2 regions of the Isoptericola nanjingensis genome follow, and region 1 is predicted to be linked to the other one. Evidence: riboswitches for the same ligand, from Rfam matches in the RefSeq annotation. Region 1 holds a riboswitch; the other holds the start of a gene.
What was found. A riboswitch is a leader RNA that binds a small molecule or an ion and turns the genes downstream of it on or off. The one in region 1 is predicted to bind S-adenosylmethionine.

Region 2: it holds a riboswitch for S-adenosylmethionine, as region 1 does, so the genes downstream of both, ACQP6G_RS03035 (methylenetetrahydrofolate reductase) here and ACQP6G_RS17185 (aminotransferase class V-fold PLP-dependent enzyme) in region 1, are expected to answer to the same signal.

The regions. Positions count from the first base shown of each region.
Region 1 is NZ_JBNOZL010000008.1:195,275-202,807, reverse strand. Features, by position in the region: gene ACQP6G_RS17205 (NADP-dependent oxidoreductase) at 1-69, shown strand, start outside; gene ACQP6G_RS17200 (class I SAM-dependent methyltransferase) at 77-1,033, opposite strand; gene ACQP6G_RS17195 (O-succinylhomoserine sulfhydrylase) at 1,098-2,363, opposite strand; gene ACQP6G_RS17190 (rhodanese-like domain-containing protein) at 2,360-2,851, opposite strand; SAM riboswitch class IV at 3,154-3,270, shown strand; gene ACQP6G_RS17185 (aminotransferase class V-fold PLP-dependent enzyme) at 3,305-4,747, shown strand; gene ACQP6G_RS17180 (CsbD family protein) at 4,821-4,994, opposite strand; gene ACQP6G_RS17175 (imine reductase family protein) at 5,105-5,488, opposite strand; partial or broken gene ACQP6G_RS17170 (NAD(P)-binding domain-containing protein) at 5,516-5,917, opposite strand; gene ACQP6G_RS17165 (MerR family transcriptional regulator) at 5,938-6,345, shown strand; gene ACQP6G_RS17160 (amidase) at 6,346-7,533, opposite strand, start outside.
Region 2 is NZ_JBNOZL010000002.1:32,855-40,387, forward strand. Features, by position in the region: gene ACQP6G_RS03025 (hypothetical protein) at 1-735, shown strand, start outside; gene ACQP6G_RS03030 (NADP-dependent oxidoreductase) at 795-1,694, shown strand; SAM riboswitch class I at 1,788-1,894, shown strand; gene ACQP6G_RS03035 (methylenetetrahydrofolate reductase) at 1,900-2,934, shown strand; gene metE (5-methyltetrahydropteroyltriglutamate--homocysteine S-methyltransferase) at 2,963-5,377, shown strand; gene ACQP6G_RS03045 (FBP domain-containing protein) at 5,664-6,179, shown strand; gene ACQP6G_RS03050 (Hsp20/alpha crystallin family protein) at 6,346-6,771, shown strand; gene ACQP6G_RS03055 (SRPBCC domain-containing protein) at 6,811-7,287, opposite strand; gene ACQP6G_RS03060 (ArsR/SmtB family transcription factor) at 7,304-7,533, shown strand, end outside.

The sequences.
Region 1 (7,533 bases):
CCGCAGGCGTTCCTCGACATGATGGCCGGCGCCAACACCGGGAAGATGGTCGTCCGCACGGCGCGCTGAGACCGCGTCAGCCGCGCTCGACCGCCCGGGCGACGAAGACCCACTCCAGCCCGGGCCGGTCGGGCGCGTCGTGCACCTGCTCGACGACGTAGCCGGCAGTCTCGAGCGACGCCGCCAGCTCGTCGTGCTCCCGGAACCGGAGGGTCGAGTCCGAGCGCAGGACCCGTCCGTCGGCCAGGACGAACGTGCCGCGGAACGTCACGAGCGGCAGCGAGACGTCGACCAGGTCCGTCCACGTCTCGACGACGCCGAACCCCGCCACGTCGGTGCGCCGGTGCGTGCGCTCGCGCGTCCAGCGCTCCCAGGACCGCCGCGCCGGGTCGCGGGTCTCGAACGCGAGGCGACCGCCCGGGAGGAGCGCGGCGTGCACGCCCCCGAGTGTCGCCGCCCAGTTGTCGTCGGTGAGGAAGACCTGCGCGACGTTCCCGGTCATCGTGGCGAGGTCCACCTGCAACGGCGGCAGCGTGGTGGCGTCGCCGTGCAGCCAGCGCACGCGCCCGGCGCCGGGCTTGCCGCGGGCCACGTCGAGCGACGCGCCCGCCGGGTCGAGGCCGACGACGTCGATGCCCTCCGCCGCGAGCAGCACGGCGAGCGCGCCCGTGCCGCAGCCGACGTCGAGCACCTGGCGCGCGCCCAGCTCGCGGGCGAGGGCCAGGTACGGATCGAGGTCGCGGCGGTCCGGGTCGAGCGGGTCGTACAGCCGGGCCAGCGTGGGGTCGGCGAAGATCGGGTCGGGCACGGGGCGACCGTAGGCACGGCCGCGGCGGGCGGCCCAGGGAATTCCGCGGGTGCCGGACGTGTCGTCCGCGTTCCCGAGGCCGTCGAGGATCTGCCCGGCGACGGCCTCGGTGTCGAACTCGGTCCAGGTGCCCGTCGTCGAACCCGGGGCCAGGGGTTCGGTCCAGCGGCGATGACGGACGCGCCACGCGCCGAACAGGAAGTCGACGTCGTGCCGTGTCCCCACAGGTCCTCCTCGTCGGGCGTGCCGGGCCCGAGCATGGCAGGGGCCTCCGACACGTCGCGGGAGCTCAGGCGCGCAGCGCCTGCTCGACGTCCTCCACGATGTCCCGCGGGTCCTCGAGGCCGATCGACAGCCGCACGGTGGTCTCGGCGATGCCGACCTTGGCGCGGCCCTCCGGGCCGAGCTTGCGGTGCGTCGTCGTGGCGGGGTGCGTGATGATCGACTTCGCGTCGCCGAGGTTGTTGGAGATGTCGACGACCTGCAGGGCGTCGAGGAACGCGAACGTCCGCTTCTTCGCCTCCGCCGGCTCGGTGCCCTCGGGCACCGCGAGGTCGAACGTCACGACCGTGCCGCCGCCCGACTGCTGCGCCTTGGCGAGCTCGTGCTGCGGGTGCGAGGGCAGGAACGGGTAGCGCACGCCGGTCACACCGTCGAGCTCCTCGAGCGCGGTCGCGACCTGCAGGGCTGCCGCGTTCTGGGCGCGCACGCGCACGTCGAGCGTCTCCAGGCCCTTGAGCAGCACCCACGCGTTGAACGGGCTCAGCGACGGTCCGGTGTTGCGCACGAACGTCTGCACCGGCCCGGTGAGGAACTCCTCCGAGCCGAGGATCGCGCCGCCGAGCACGCGCCCCTGTCCGTCGATGTGCTTGGTGGCCGAGTACACGACGACATCGGCGCCGAGCTCCAGCGGCTTCTGCAGGACCGGCGTCGCGAACACGTTGTCCACCACGACCACGGCACCCGCGGCGTGCGCGAGCTCCGCCACCCGCCGCACGTCGACGAGGTCCTGCATGGGGTTGGACGGCGACTCGAAGAACACGACGTCGGCCGGCGTGGCGAGGGCCTCCTCCCACTGCGAGGTCACGTGCCCGTCGACCAGGTCGACGCGCACCCCCCACTTGGCGAGGATCTCGTCGTAGATGACGTTCGTGGACCCGAACAGCGCCCGCGCCGACACGATGCGCGAACCGCTGGAGACCAGCGCGGCGAGGGCGTTGAACACCGCCGACATGCCCGACGCCGTGGCGTAGCAGGCCTCGGCACCCTCGATGAGGCGCAGCCGCTCCTCGAACGTGTGCACCGTCGGGTTGCCGTACCGCGAGTACAGGAACTGGGACCGCTCGCCGGCGAACGCCGCCTCCGCGTCCGCAGCCGAGCCGTAGGTGTACCCCTGGGTGAGGAACAGGCCCTCGGACATCTCCTGGAAGTCCGAGCGGCGGTGCCCGCCGCGCACGGCGAGCGTCGCGGGCCGGACCGTGGCGGGCAGCGGGCGCGAGCCGCCGAAGGTCGTGGGGTCGGCGCCGGGGCCGGTCGGGACCTGCGCGTCGCTCATCGGGCCTGCTCCGAGTCCTGCTGGGCTGCCCGCGTCGCGGCGGCGTCGTCGAACGCGCCCCACGGCAGGCCGCGCACCTTCCAGCCCTCGCGGTCGCGGACGCCGTCGAAGCCGGGGCCGCCCTCGAACCCCTCGAGCACGTTGTACGCCGGGCCCAGGCCGGACGCCGTCGCGAGGCGCGCCGCGCCGATCGAGCGCTGACCGGAGCGGCACAGGAAGACGATCGGGCTGTCGGCGGTCACGCCCGCGGCGGCCAGCTCGGCGAGGAAGCCGGCGTTGGGGCGACCGCCCGCCTGCACCCACTCGACGAAGAGGGGGGCCTTGCCGGCGGTGGCGGTGTCCGGCACGCCGATCGCGCGCCACTCGCCCTCGGTGCGCACGTCCACGAGGACGGCGTCGGGGTCGCCGGCGAGCAGGTCCCACGCCTGCTGCGGGGTGAGGTCGCCGGCGTAGCCCTCGGCGGGGCGGGGATCGATCTGGGTGCTCATCGCAGTCCTCCCATCGGTCGTGGCGGTAGCACCCTCGTCCGGTACGGCCGCCGTCGCCGACGACCGGCCCGCGGGTTGCTGCGGCGTCGACGTGCCACGTCACTCGGCCGCTCGGGATGGTCGTGGCGATCGTACGCCCGCCGTCCGCGTGCTGGTCACCCCGTCTCGCGACGCGAACGCCGCGCGTCCCCCGGGTCGCGCGCCGGCGACGCCGAACCCGAGGTGGCCACCCTCGACCGCATCGTGAGAAGGACGCCGGATCCGCTTGACCGCGAGGTGCCGCGCACGCACGATGGGCGGCAGGTCAAGAGCGCCAGCGCGAAGCCCCGGCTCGCTGGCCGGCAACCCTCCTCTCGCGGCGGGGTGCCCCGGGTGACGACCTGGCCCCGCGCCGTCCGGCGTGCGGGCAAGCGCGGGGAGCCACCTCCCCGGCACGACCGAGGAGGACCACGCATGACCACGCTCACCACTGCGCCTGCGGTGCCCGCCGCGCGCGCCGCCGCCGTGCACGACGTCGCCCCCGTGCTGCCCGTCGTCGGCGGCGACACGCTCGTGCCGCTCGTCGACGGCCGCCAGGTGCCGTACGCCAACCTCGACGTCGCGGCGTCGGCGCCGGCCCTGCAGGCCGTGGCGGACCGGGTCGCGCGCGTGCTGCCGCTGTACGCCAGCGTGCACCGCGGCGCCGGCTACCTGTCCCAGGTCTCGACCGCCCTGTACGAGACGGCGCGCCGCACGATCGGCGCGTTCGTCGGCGCCCGCGAGGACGACCTCACGATCGTCACCCGCAACACCACGGACTCGCTCAACCTGCTCGCGGGCTGCGTGCCCGCCGACCCGGCCACCGGCGAGCCGGGCCGCGTCCTCGTGCTCGACATCGAGCACCACGCCAACCTGCTGCCCTGGCAGCGCGTCACCGACGCGACCGTCGTCACCGGCGGGCCGTCCGTGTCCGCCACCCTCGCGGAGATCGAGGAGGAGCTGAGCTCCGCCGCCGCGGCGGGCCGCCCCTACGCCCTGCTGGCGCTCACCGGCGCGTCGAACGTGACCGGCGAGGCGCTGCCCGTGGCCGACGTCGTCGCCGCGGCGCACGGCGCGGGCGCGCGCGTCGTGCTCGACGGCGCCCAGCTGGTGCCGCACCGCCGCTTCTCGCTCGCGGAGACGGGCGTCGACTACGTCGCCTTCTCGGGCCACAAGACGTACGCGCCCTTCGGCGCGGGCGCCCTGGTCGGACGCCGCGACTGGCTCGACGCCGGCACCCCGTACCTCGCCGGCGGCGGCGCCGTGCGCCGGGTCCGCACCACCACCACCGAGTGGCACGAGGGCCCCGCCAGGCACGAGGCCGGCTCGCCCAACGTCGTGGGCGCGGTGGCGCTCGCGGCCGCGTGCGACGAGCTCGCCGCGCTCGACCCGTGGGTCGCCGGCGAGCACGAGGACGCCCTGCGGCGCCGCCTCGTGGACGGGCTGGGCGAGGTCGAGCGCGTCGAGGTCGTGCACGTGTGGGACGACGCCGTCGACCCGGTGGGGGTCGTGACGTTCACGGTCTCCGGGTACGACCCGGGCCTCGTCGCCGCGTACCTGTCCGCCGAGCACGGCATCGGGGTGCGCGACGGCCGGTTCTGCGCCCACCCGCTGCTCGGCCGCCTCGGGTTCGATGCCGGGGCCGTCCGTGCGTCGGTGGGTCTCGGCACGGCGGGCGAGGAGGTCGAGCGGCTCGTCGCCGCCGTCCGCTCGCTCGTGGCCGAGGGGCCGCAGGCGCGGTACGACGTCGTGGACGGGCTGTGGGTCGTCGTCGACGACCCTCGCCCCGTGCCCGAGGGCTCCGGCCTCGAGGGGCTGCTCGCCACCGCCGCGCTGGGCGCCGACGAGGCCTTCGGCTGCCTGCCCGACGACCTCTGAGCCGTCGGTCCCGCCCCGGGCGGACATGACGACGGGGCGCCACCGTGCGGTGGCGCCCCGTCGTGTCAGCGGGTCAGCCCTTGAACGCGTCCTTGACGTCGTCGCCCGCCTGCTTGAGGTTCGCGCTGGCCTGCTGGGCCTTGCCCTCGGCCTCTTTGCTCTCGTCGTCGGTGAGCTTGCCCGTGGCCTCCTTGGCCTTGCCTTCGGCCTCTTCCGCCAGGTGCTTGGCCTTGTCTCCCAGTCCCATCGGGGCTCCTTCCGTCAGACGAACGACCTCGAAGACCGACCGTAGGCGCGTGCCCGCCGGCTCGCACGCCGACGTCTCAGGCCGTGGTCCTCCGGCCGGCGACCGGCAGGTCAGGGCGTCGGGCGGCCGAACTCCTCGATCAGCACCGGGTACTGCTCGTGACCGTGGCCCGCGGCGACGCCACGGTCGGCCACGGCCTTGAGCAGTCTCGGCAGCTCGGTGCTCACGCCCAGCGCCTCGCTCTCCTCGACGAGGTGCGCCATCGCACGCGCGTCCGTCTCGAGGGCCGAGGCCTCGGCCGGGAACCGGCCGCGGTCGACCTGCTCCGCGTAACCGGGCAGCCACGCGGCCACGCCCTCCGCGATCTGCCGGGCGAACGGCGCGAAGGCGGCGGCGTCCACCCCGGCCGTCCGGAGCATGGCGGTGCCGTGCAGCCACGCGTCGAGGACGCTCCACATCATCGTGAGGCCGGCCGCGTCGTAGAGGGACGCCAGCCCGGGGTCCTCGCCGAGGTGGGTGACGGTGCCGAGCGCCGCGAGCGTGGCCGCGTGCGCGTCGAAGTCGGTCCGGGGCCCGCTGTGCAGGACGACCGCGTCCGCCGTCCCGATCGCGGAGGGCACGGCCATGATCGCGCCGTCGAGGTATCGCGCGCCGCGTCGGGCGGTCCACCGGGCGGTCTCCCTGGCCTGCGAGGAGCTGCTGGACGTGAGGTTGACCAGCGTGGCGCCGGCGACGTCGACGCCGTCCTGGCCGATCAGCTCGCGCACGGCGTCGTCGTCGGTGAGGCAGACGACCGTCAGGCCGTCGGGGCGGAGCGCCGCGGCCGCCGAGGGCGCCAGGTGCGCGCCGTCCGCCACCAGCGCGTCGGCCTTGGCGGGGGTGCGGTTCCACACGGTGGTGGGGTGCCCGGCCCTGAGGAACGCGCCGGCGAAGGGGGAGCGGGATGCGGATCGGGGAGCTGAGCCGCCGCACGGGCGTGCGGACGCACCAGCTGCGCTACTACGAGGCCCAGGGCCTGCTGGACGTCGCCCGGCGCTCGAACGGCTACCGCGAGTTCGACGAGGGGGCCGTGCTGCGGGTGCGGCAGATCCGGCACCTGCTCGACGCGGGCCTGTCGTCCGAGGACATCGCCTCCGTGCTGCCGTGCGCGGTCGGCGAGGAGCCGCAGCTGCCCGGCTGTGTCGAGCTCCTGACCGCGATGCGCTCCCGCCTGCGGCGCCTGGAGGACCAGATGGCGAGGCTCGCCCGCTCGCGCTCGGCCCTGGCCGGGTACATCGCGGCGGCGGAGCGGGTGGGCGGCGAGAGCTACCCGCCCCTCGACGGCGCGACGGCGGAGCGGGTTCCCGCCTGATCACCAGGCCGGCGGGTGCCGGTCCGCCCAGAGCAGCCGGTCCTCGAGCTGTGCGGCGAGGGCGAGGAGCGTCGTCTCCCCGCCCGGCCGCCCGATCAGCTGCACGCCCATCGGCAGCCCGTCGTCGGTCCACCGCGTGGGCACGGTGATCGCGGGCAGGCCGGCCACGTTGAGCATCGACGTCCACGGCGTGTACTGGCACTGCTGCTCGAAGTTGCGCTCGGGGTCCTCGGGGTCGAACCAGCCGAGCGGGCGGGGCGTCATCGCGAGGGCGGGGGTGACGACGGCGTCGAACCGCGACACCTGCGCGACCAGCCGGCGCTCGAAGGCGGTGAGGGCGCGCAACGCCTCGGCGAGCTCGCGGGCGGGCACCTGGCGGCCGCGGCCGACGAGCCACCGGGTGAGCGGCTCGAGGCGGTCGAGGCGTGCGGCGTCGTCGATCGGCACCACGGACGCGCCCGCCATCCACAGGGTGCGGAACGCGGGGCCGTACGCCGGGTCGGGTTCGAGGGACAGGCCGTCCACCTCGTGCCCGAGCCCGGTGAGCGTCGCCACGCCGGTGTCGAGCGCGGCGCGCGCCTCGTCCGACGTCGAGATCGCGTAGAAGTCGTCCCAGGCGGAGTCGGTCGTGACGGCGATCCGGAAGCGGCCCCGCACGTCCTCGCCGCCCTCTCCCGCCACCTCGCCGCGGCGGGCCGCGGCCAGGTACTCCCCGGCCCGGGCCGACGGCGCGCGCAGCGTCAGCGGGTGCGCCACCCGCCCGTCGGGCGTCCGGGTGAGCATCCCTTCGAGCAGCAGCGCGGTGTCCTCCGTGGTGCGGGCGAGAGGCCCGTCCACGACCAGACCGCCGAGCGACTCCTGCCCCGACCCCGCGGGGACGAGGCCGCGGCTCGGCTTGAGCCCGACGACGCCGCACGCCGCCGCGGGGATGCGCACCGAGCCGCCGCCGTCCGACCCGGGCGCGCACGGCAGCAGGCCCGCGGCGACGGCGACGGCGGCGCCGCCGCTCGACCCGCCCGCCCCGAGCGCCGGGTCCCACGGGTTGCGCGCCACCGGCCCGGCCAGCGGCTCCGTGTACGCGGGGAAGCCGAGCTCGGGCGCCGTCGTGCGGCCGAGGCTCACCATGCCGGCGGCGTCGAGGACGTCGACGATCTCGTCGCTCACCGGAACCACCACGGCGTCGTCGCC
Region 2 (7,533 bases), on a different contig from region 1:
GATCCGACGGGTATGTCCGACGACTCCGGGGCGGGCATCAGCATCGAGGGCCTGCACGCCATGGCCAGCGTGGACGAGCCCGGAGGGTCACGCGGCATCGGCATCGAGCTCAACCTGCCCGACCACTGGGCCCTGATCGACCTGGAGGACGAGGCGCAGCGCGACCTGCAGATCCGCGCGATCGTCAAGCAGCAGGGCGCGGGGCTCGGTGACCGCGGGGCAGGGCTGCGGCGCGACCTGCGGGAGCAGCTCACCGCGGTCGCCGCGAAGGCCGCGGCCGCGGGCGGGCAGGTGATGGCCTACCTGGTGCTGCCCGGAAAGGACGCCGCCCTCGCGCTCAACCTCACGCTGTACTGGCACGACCTCGGCCCCGAGGCCGGCGAGGTCACGCACCTGCAACGCATCCACGACCGCCTCCACCCCCGGCTCGGACCCGACGACGAGCTCACCGTCACCGACACCCTCTCGGGGCCGTTCCTGCGCCACGTCCGCGTCGGCCGGGGTGCGGCCGAGCTCGGCGGCCAGGACGTCTCCCTGCTCCTGGTCGACTACTGGGCGCCGGCTCCCGGCGCACGGTCCGTCGCCCGACTCGCGTTCTCCACCCCGCACGTCGAGATCCGCGACGCGATCCTCGGCCTCACCGACAAGGTCCTGTTCGCCACCGAATGGCTCATGAGCGCGCCCGGCGACGTCACGGGCCCGACCGACGCCGACGCCGCACCGGTGCTCGCCTGATCTCGGCCCGGGGCACGAGGACCTCGGTACCGTGTTCCGCTACTGCCTGAGGAGGAGACGTGCGCGCGATCGTGTTCGAGACCCACGGCGGCCCCGAGGCGCTGCACCTCGCCGACGTCCCCGACCCGCAGGCCGGGCCCGGCCAGGTGCGCGTGCGTGTCGAGGCGGCCGCCGTCAACGGCTGGGACGTGAAGTCGCGTGCCGGGGCGACCGGCGGCCCGGCGCCGACGTCGGCCGTCGTGCCCGGGCTGGAGGTGGCGGGAGTCGTCGACCAGGTCGGGGACGGCGTGGCCGGCGTCGCGCCCGGCGACCGCGTGGTCGGGTTCGCCGTCGGCGGCGGGTACGCGGAGCTCGCCCTCACGTCGGTCTTCGCGCGCGTGCCCGACGGGCTCGCCGCGACCGACGCCGTCACCGTCCCCGTCGCGGCCGAGACCGCGACCCGCGTGCTGCGCCTCCTCGACGTCCGGCCGGGCGAGACGCTGCTCGTGCACGGCGCCTCGGGGTCGGTGGGCGAGCTGGCCGTCCAGCTCGCCGTGCGTCGCGGCGCCCGCGTGATCGGCACGGCGTCGCCGCGGAACCAGGAGCGCGTCGCCGCCCTCGGCGCGACGCCCACCACCTACGGCGCGGGGCTCGTGGAGCGGGTCCGCGCCCTCGCCCCCGACGGCGTGGACGCCGTCCTCGACACCACCGGCGCGGGCGTGCTGCCCGACTCGATCGCCCTGCGCGGCGGCACCGAGCGCATCGTCACCATCGCCGACGACGCCGCGGCGGACCTCGGCGTCGAGGCCAGCTGGCGGTCCGAGCGCGACGCCGGCGAGCTCGCCGAGGCCGTCGACGCCCGGGCCCGCGGCGACCTCGTGACCACCGTCGGCGCGGTGCTGCCGCTGGCCGACGCGCCGAGCGCCCACGCGCTCGTCGAGACGGGCCGCGCGGGCGGCAAGGTCGTGCTGGTGCCCTGAGCAGGGCGTTCCCGCCCGATCTGCATCGGCGATCGTCTCACCAGGCGGTCTCATCCTCGCCCGTATCGCGGATGCTGCGTACGATCGCGTGACAAGCCATCCAGAGCGGCCGAGAGTCCTGGCTCGACGACGCCGCAGCAACCCGTTCTCCGACGGAAGCCTCCCGAGGACGAAGGTGCTCACGCCAGGATCGATGGAGTGACGCATGGTCGCAGAGGCATCCCTTTCGCCCACCCCGGCAGCTCAGCCGGCGTTGCCGGCACGCCCGACGGTCTCGTTCGAGCTCATGCCGCCGCGCCGGCCGGACGCCGCCCCCAAGTTCTGGGAGACGGCGCGCCGGCTCGTGGCCGCACGACCGGACTTCGTGTCCGTGACGTACGGCGCCGGCGGCGGTGACCGGGCGACCGCACGCCAGGTCGTGTCCACCCTGCTCGCGGGCACGCCCGTCCTGCCCGTGGCCCACCTGACCTGCGTGGGCGCGCACCGCGAGGACGTCTCCGCCGTCATCGACGACTTCCTCGACGCCGGCACCCGCGCGTTCCTCGCCCTGCGGGGCGACCCGCCGAAGGACCAGCCGGACTGGGAGCCGCCCGCCGACGGCGTCGCGTCCTCGATCGAGCTCGTGCACCTGCTGCGCGAGGTCGAGGCGCGACGGTGCGCGACCGACCCCGGGGCCGCGCTGCGCGGCGCCGCGCGCCCGATGACGATCGCCGTCGCGACGTTCGTCGACGGCAACGTGCAGGCCGGCACCACCCGGGCCCAGGAGGTCCGGCGCCTCAAGGAGAAGCAGGACGCGGGGGCGAGCTTCGCCATCACGCAGCTGTTCTACGAGGCCGACTCCTACACCGACTTCGTCGCCGAGGCCCGCGCGGCCGGGGTGACGATCCCGATCCTCGCCGGGCAGCTGCCCACGACCGAGCCGCGCCGGCTCCGTCGCGTCGAGGAGCTCACCGGCGTCCGCGCGCCCCGGCACCTGCTGGACGCGCTCGACGCCCTGCCGGACCCGGAGGCCCAGCACGCCTACGGGACCGCGCGTGCCGTGGAGCTCGCCCAGCGCGTGCTCGACGCGGGCGCACCCGGCATCCACGTGTACACGTTCAACAAGTACCGTCCCGCTCTGGACCTGCTCGAGGGTGTCCACCTCGGCGGACCGGCGCCGGCCGACGCCACGTCGGACGGCGCGGACCTGGCCAGAAGGCCGTGGGTACCGAGCATCCCGACCCAGGCTCCCGCCGTCTGACGCGCGGAGCCCGAACTCTGGAGTGCTCATGTCCACCACATCGACACGCCCCACCCCCGCCACGGCATTTCCCGGTGGCACGATCCTCGGCTACCCGCGCATCGGGCGCCGCCGCGAGCTCAAGAAGGCCGTCGAGTCGTTCTGGGCCGGGCGCACCGACGCCGTCGACCTGGAGGTCGCGGCCGGCGCGCTGCGCCGCGAGACGGCCCGCCGCCTCGTCGACCTCGGCCTCAACCCCGACGACGGCTCCGTGCCCGGCGCGTTCTCCTACTACGACCAGGTGCTCGACGTCGTCGCGCTGCTGGGCGCCGTCCCCGAGCGGTTCCGCGACCTGCTCGACGACGCGGACGGCTCGCTCGAGCTCGACGGCTACTTCACCGTGGCCCGCGGCCGCGGCGAGGACGCCCCGCTCGAGATGACCAAGTGGTTCGACACCAACTACCACTACCTCGTGCCGGAGATCAGCGAGACGACGCCGGTCTCGTTCGCCGACCACCGCATCGTGCGCGAGTACGCCGAGGCCAAGGAGGCCGGCGTCACGACGCGCCCGGTGCTCGTGGGCCCGGTGACGTTCCTCGCGCTGTCGAAGGCGGCCGACGAGGCGGGCGAGGGCTTCCACCCGCTCGACCGGCTCGACGACGTCGTCGCCGCGTACGCCGACCTGCTCCGCGCGCTGGCCGCCGTCGGCGTGCCGTGGGTGCAGCTCGACGAACCCGCGCTCGTCACGGACTCCCTCGACGTGCCGGCGGAGCGCCTGCACGCGGCGATCGCCTCGGCGTACCGCACCCTGGCGACCGACCTCGCGACGGCCACCGACGACACCGCCTCCGAGGACTCGGCGGGCGCGCGGCCCGCGATCCTGTTGACGGCGCCGTTCGGCGGGCTCGGCGACGACGGACTCGCCGTGCTCGCGGGCACCGACGTCGACGCGATCGCGATCGACCTGGTCAAGGGCGCCGTGCGCGCCGACCCGGTCCCGGGTCTCGAGGACAAGACCCTCGTCGCCGGCGTGGTCGACGGGCACAACGTCTGGCGGGCCGACCTGGCCGCCAAGCTCGACGTCGTCGAGTCGCTGCGGGGCCTCGGCGCCGGGGCCCTCGCCGTCGGCACGTCGACGTCGCTGCTGCACGTGCCGCACGACGTCGAGGACGAGGTCTTCGACCAGCAGGCGGCGGGCACCACGCTCGACCCGCGCCTGCGCGACTGGCTCGCGTTCGCCGACCAGAAGGTGGGCGAGGTCGCGACCCTGGCCCGTGCCCTCGCCGACGGGCGGGAGTCCGTCGCGGACGCGCTCGCCGCGTCGTCCGCGGCCGTGGCCTCGCGCGCGACGGCGGAGGGCGTCGTCGTGCCCGCGGTGCGCGACCGGGCCGCGGCGCTCACCGACGCCGACTTCGCCCGTGGCCCGTACGCGGAGCGCGCTGCCGCGCAGGCCGCGCGGCTCGACCTGCCCCCGCTGCCCACGACGACGATCGGCTCGTTCCCGCAGACCCCGGAGATCCGCAAGGCCCGCGCCGCGTGGACGAAGGGCGAGCTGTCCGACGCCGACTACTCCGCCGCGATGCGGGAGGAGATCGGGCGCGTCGTGACGCTGCAGGAGGAGCTGGGCCTCGACGTGCTGGTGCACGGCGAGCCCGAGCGCAACGACATGGTGCAGTACTTCGCCGAGCAGCTCGACGGCTTCGCGGTGACGGCGAACGGCTGGGTGCAGTCGTACGGGTCGCGCTGCGTGCGCCCGCCGATCCTCTGGGGCGACGTGCAGCGCCCGGCGCCGATCACGGTCGAGTGGTCCGCGTACACGGCGTCGCTCACCGCGAAGCCGGTCAAGGGCATGCTCACGGGCCCGGTGACGATCCTCGCGTGGTCGTTCGTCCGCGACGACCAGCCGCTCGGCGACACCGCCAACCAGGTGGGCCTCGCCCTGCGCGACGAGATCGCGGACCTCGAGGCGGCGGGCATCGGCATCGTGCAGGTGGACGAGCCCGCCCTGCGCGAGCTGCTGCCGCTGCGCCGGGCCGACCAGCCCGCCTACCTCGACTGGTCGGTCGGGTCGTTCCGGCTCGCGACGTCGGGCGTCGCGCCGGCCACGCAGGTGCACACCCACCTGTGCTACTCGGAGTTCGGCGAGGTCATCGGCGCGATCGACGGCCTCGACGCCGACGTGACGTCGGTCGAGGCGGCCCGCTCCCGGATGGAGATCGTGCCGGAGCTCGCCGACGCCGGGTACTCCCGCGGCATCGGGCCGGGCGTCTACGACATCCACTCCCCGCGCGTGCCGTCGTCCGACGAGGTCACCGAGCTGCTGACGCTCGCCGTCAAGGCGATCGACCCGGCGCTCGTGTGGGTCAACCCGGACTGCGGGCTCAAGACCCGCCGGTACGCGGAGGTCGAGCCGGCGCTCGCCCACCTGGTCGCCGCCGCCCGCGAGGTCCGCGCGACCCTCTGACCGGTGCCGTCGCCCGGGTGACGCAATAGACGTCGACCCGGGCGACGGTCCCGTGCCACCATGGAAGGGCCGGTCGTGCCCTCGGGGCGCGAGCGGACCACGACTTTTCCCACGAGCGAGGAGACAGCGATGCCGGGCGTCGCAGGGAGCGGGGTGGGCCACCAGGCCTGCTCGGGCAGTCCCGCCTGCCCCGGCACCGCCTCCGTCTGAGCCCCGTCGGGGCCGGCAGGTGAGGCGGTGCGGGGCTTCGCCCTGCCCACCCCCGCTCACCTGAAAGCCGATCCCCATGACTCCGCTCACCGAGCAGCAGCTCCGCGCCTCCCTCGTCAACGCCACCCGCAGCGAGCGGCAGCGCATGATCGTCCCCGACCTCGCCGAGGTCGACTGGGACCGCCTCGACTACCTGGGCTGGCGCGACCGCAAGCAGCCCCTGTCCGCGTACGTCGTCATGACGCTCGACGACGAGCCGGGCGCCGAGCCAGTCGGCGTCCTCCTGCGCGCCACCGAGCGCACCGGCCCGCGCCGCGCCGCCATGTGCGCGTGGTGCGAGGACGTCGTCGAGACCCGCGACGTCCAGCTCTTCGTCGCGAAGCGCGGCGGTGCCGCCGGCCGCAAGGGCGACACCATCGGCACGCTCGTCTGCGGCGACTTCCGCTGCTCCCGCAACGTGCGGCGTCGTCCCACCCTCGCCGAGGCGGGGCGCGACGACCCCGGCGTCCGCGAGGCGATCGTCGAGCGGCGCGTCGCCGCCCTGCGCGAGCACACCCGCAAGTTCCTGGACGAGGTGCGCCGCACCGCCTGACCGGCGCGGGCTCCGGCGTTCGCCGAGGGCGATCACCGTGGATCTGGCACTCTCCCATCGAGAGTGCTAAATCTTCTGGTGTAGCCACGGCGGCGCCGGAGGGGCCGGCCCGCCGTTTCGCGACAGGGGCCGCCAGCGCGGCCTCATGACGAGGAGGTGATGCGCGATGGCTACCTACCGGGACCCGTTCCAGGAGATGGACCGACTGTTCGGCTCGCTCGCCCTGAACGGCCGGAGCGCTCCGGGCATGCCGATGGACCTGTTCCGCGAGGGCGACCACTACGTCCTTGCGGTCGACCTGCCCGGGATCGACCCCGGCAGCATCGACGTCTCGTGCGAGGACCGGACACTGACGATCCGGGCCGAGCGCACGCCACGCTCCGCCGAGGGGCAGTGGCTGCTGCGCGAGCGCACCACCGGCACCGTCGCCCGGCAGCTCACGCTCGGCCGCGGGCTGGCGCTGGACCAGATCTCGGCGTCCTACGCCGACGGCGTGCTCACGCTGACCATCCCCGTCGCGGAGGACGCCAAGCCGCGCCGCATCGAGGTGACCCACTCCGCCGCCCCCACGGCGATCGAGGCCGGCTCCTGACCGCACGCCGCGGGCCCGGCGCGCCGGACCCGCGGCACGTCAGCGGTAGAAGCCCTCGCGGAGGTTGATGCCGTGCTCGACCCACGCCTTGAGCGCGGCGAGCATGCCGGTCCAGCCCTCGCAGTTGCCGAACGCGTTCTTCGCGCCGCCGGCCGTGAGGGCCCAGGACGACTCGGTGATGGTGACGAGGGTGCGGGTGTCGTCGTCGAGCGGCTCGAGCTCGAACGTGGTCGTGGTCGACGCCGACCCGTCGGCGGTGTCCGCGCCCTCCCACCGGATGACGATGCGCCGCGGCGGGTCGGCCTCGACGACGGTGACGGGGAACCGGCCGGGGAAGTCCGCGAAGTCCCAGGACACGTCGGCCCCGGGCTCCAGGCGCCCGCGGGCGCCGCCGGTCGTGAAGTACCGGGACAGCTGTGCGGGGTCCGCGATGGCCTCGTAGACGTCGCGGCTCGGGCGCGAGACGCGGCCCGAGACCGTGAAGGTGAGCTCGGAGAGTGCCTGCTTCTCGTTCATGTTGTATTTTTATCACATGAACTCCTCGGCGCCCAGGGACGACGACGACCCCGCCGACGACGACGCCGTGTTCAAGGCCCTCGCGGCGCCGGTGCGCCGGCGCATGCTGGACGCGCTCAAGGAGTCCACCCGCACCACCGGCGAGCTGTGCGCGCTGTTCGCCCAGCTCGACCGCACCACCGTGCTGCAGCACCTGCGCGTGCTCGAGCGGGCCGAGCTCGTCACCGGCCGGAAGGTCGGTCGCGA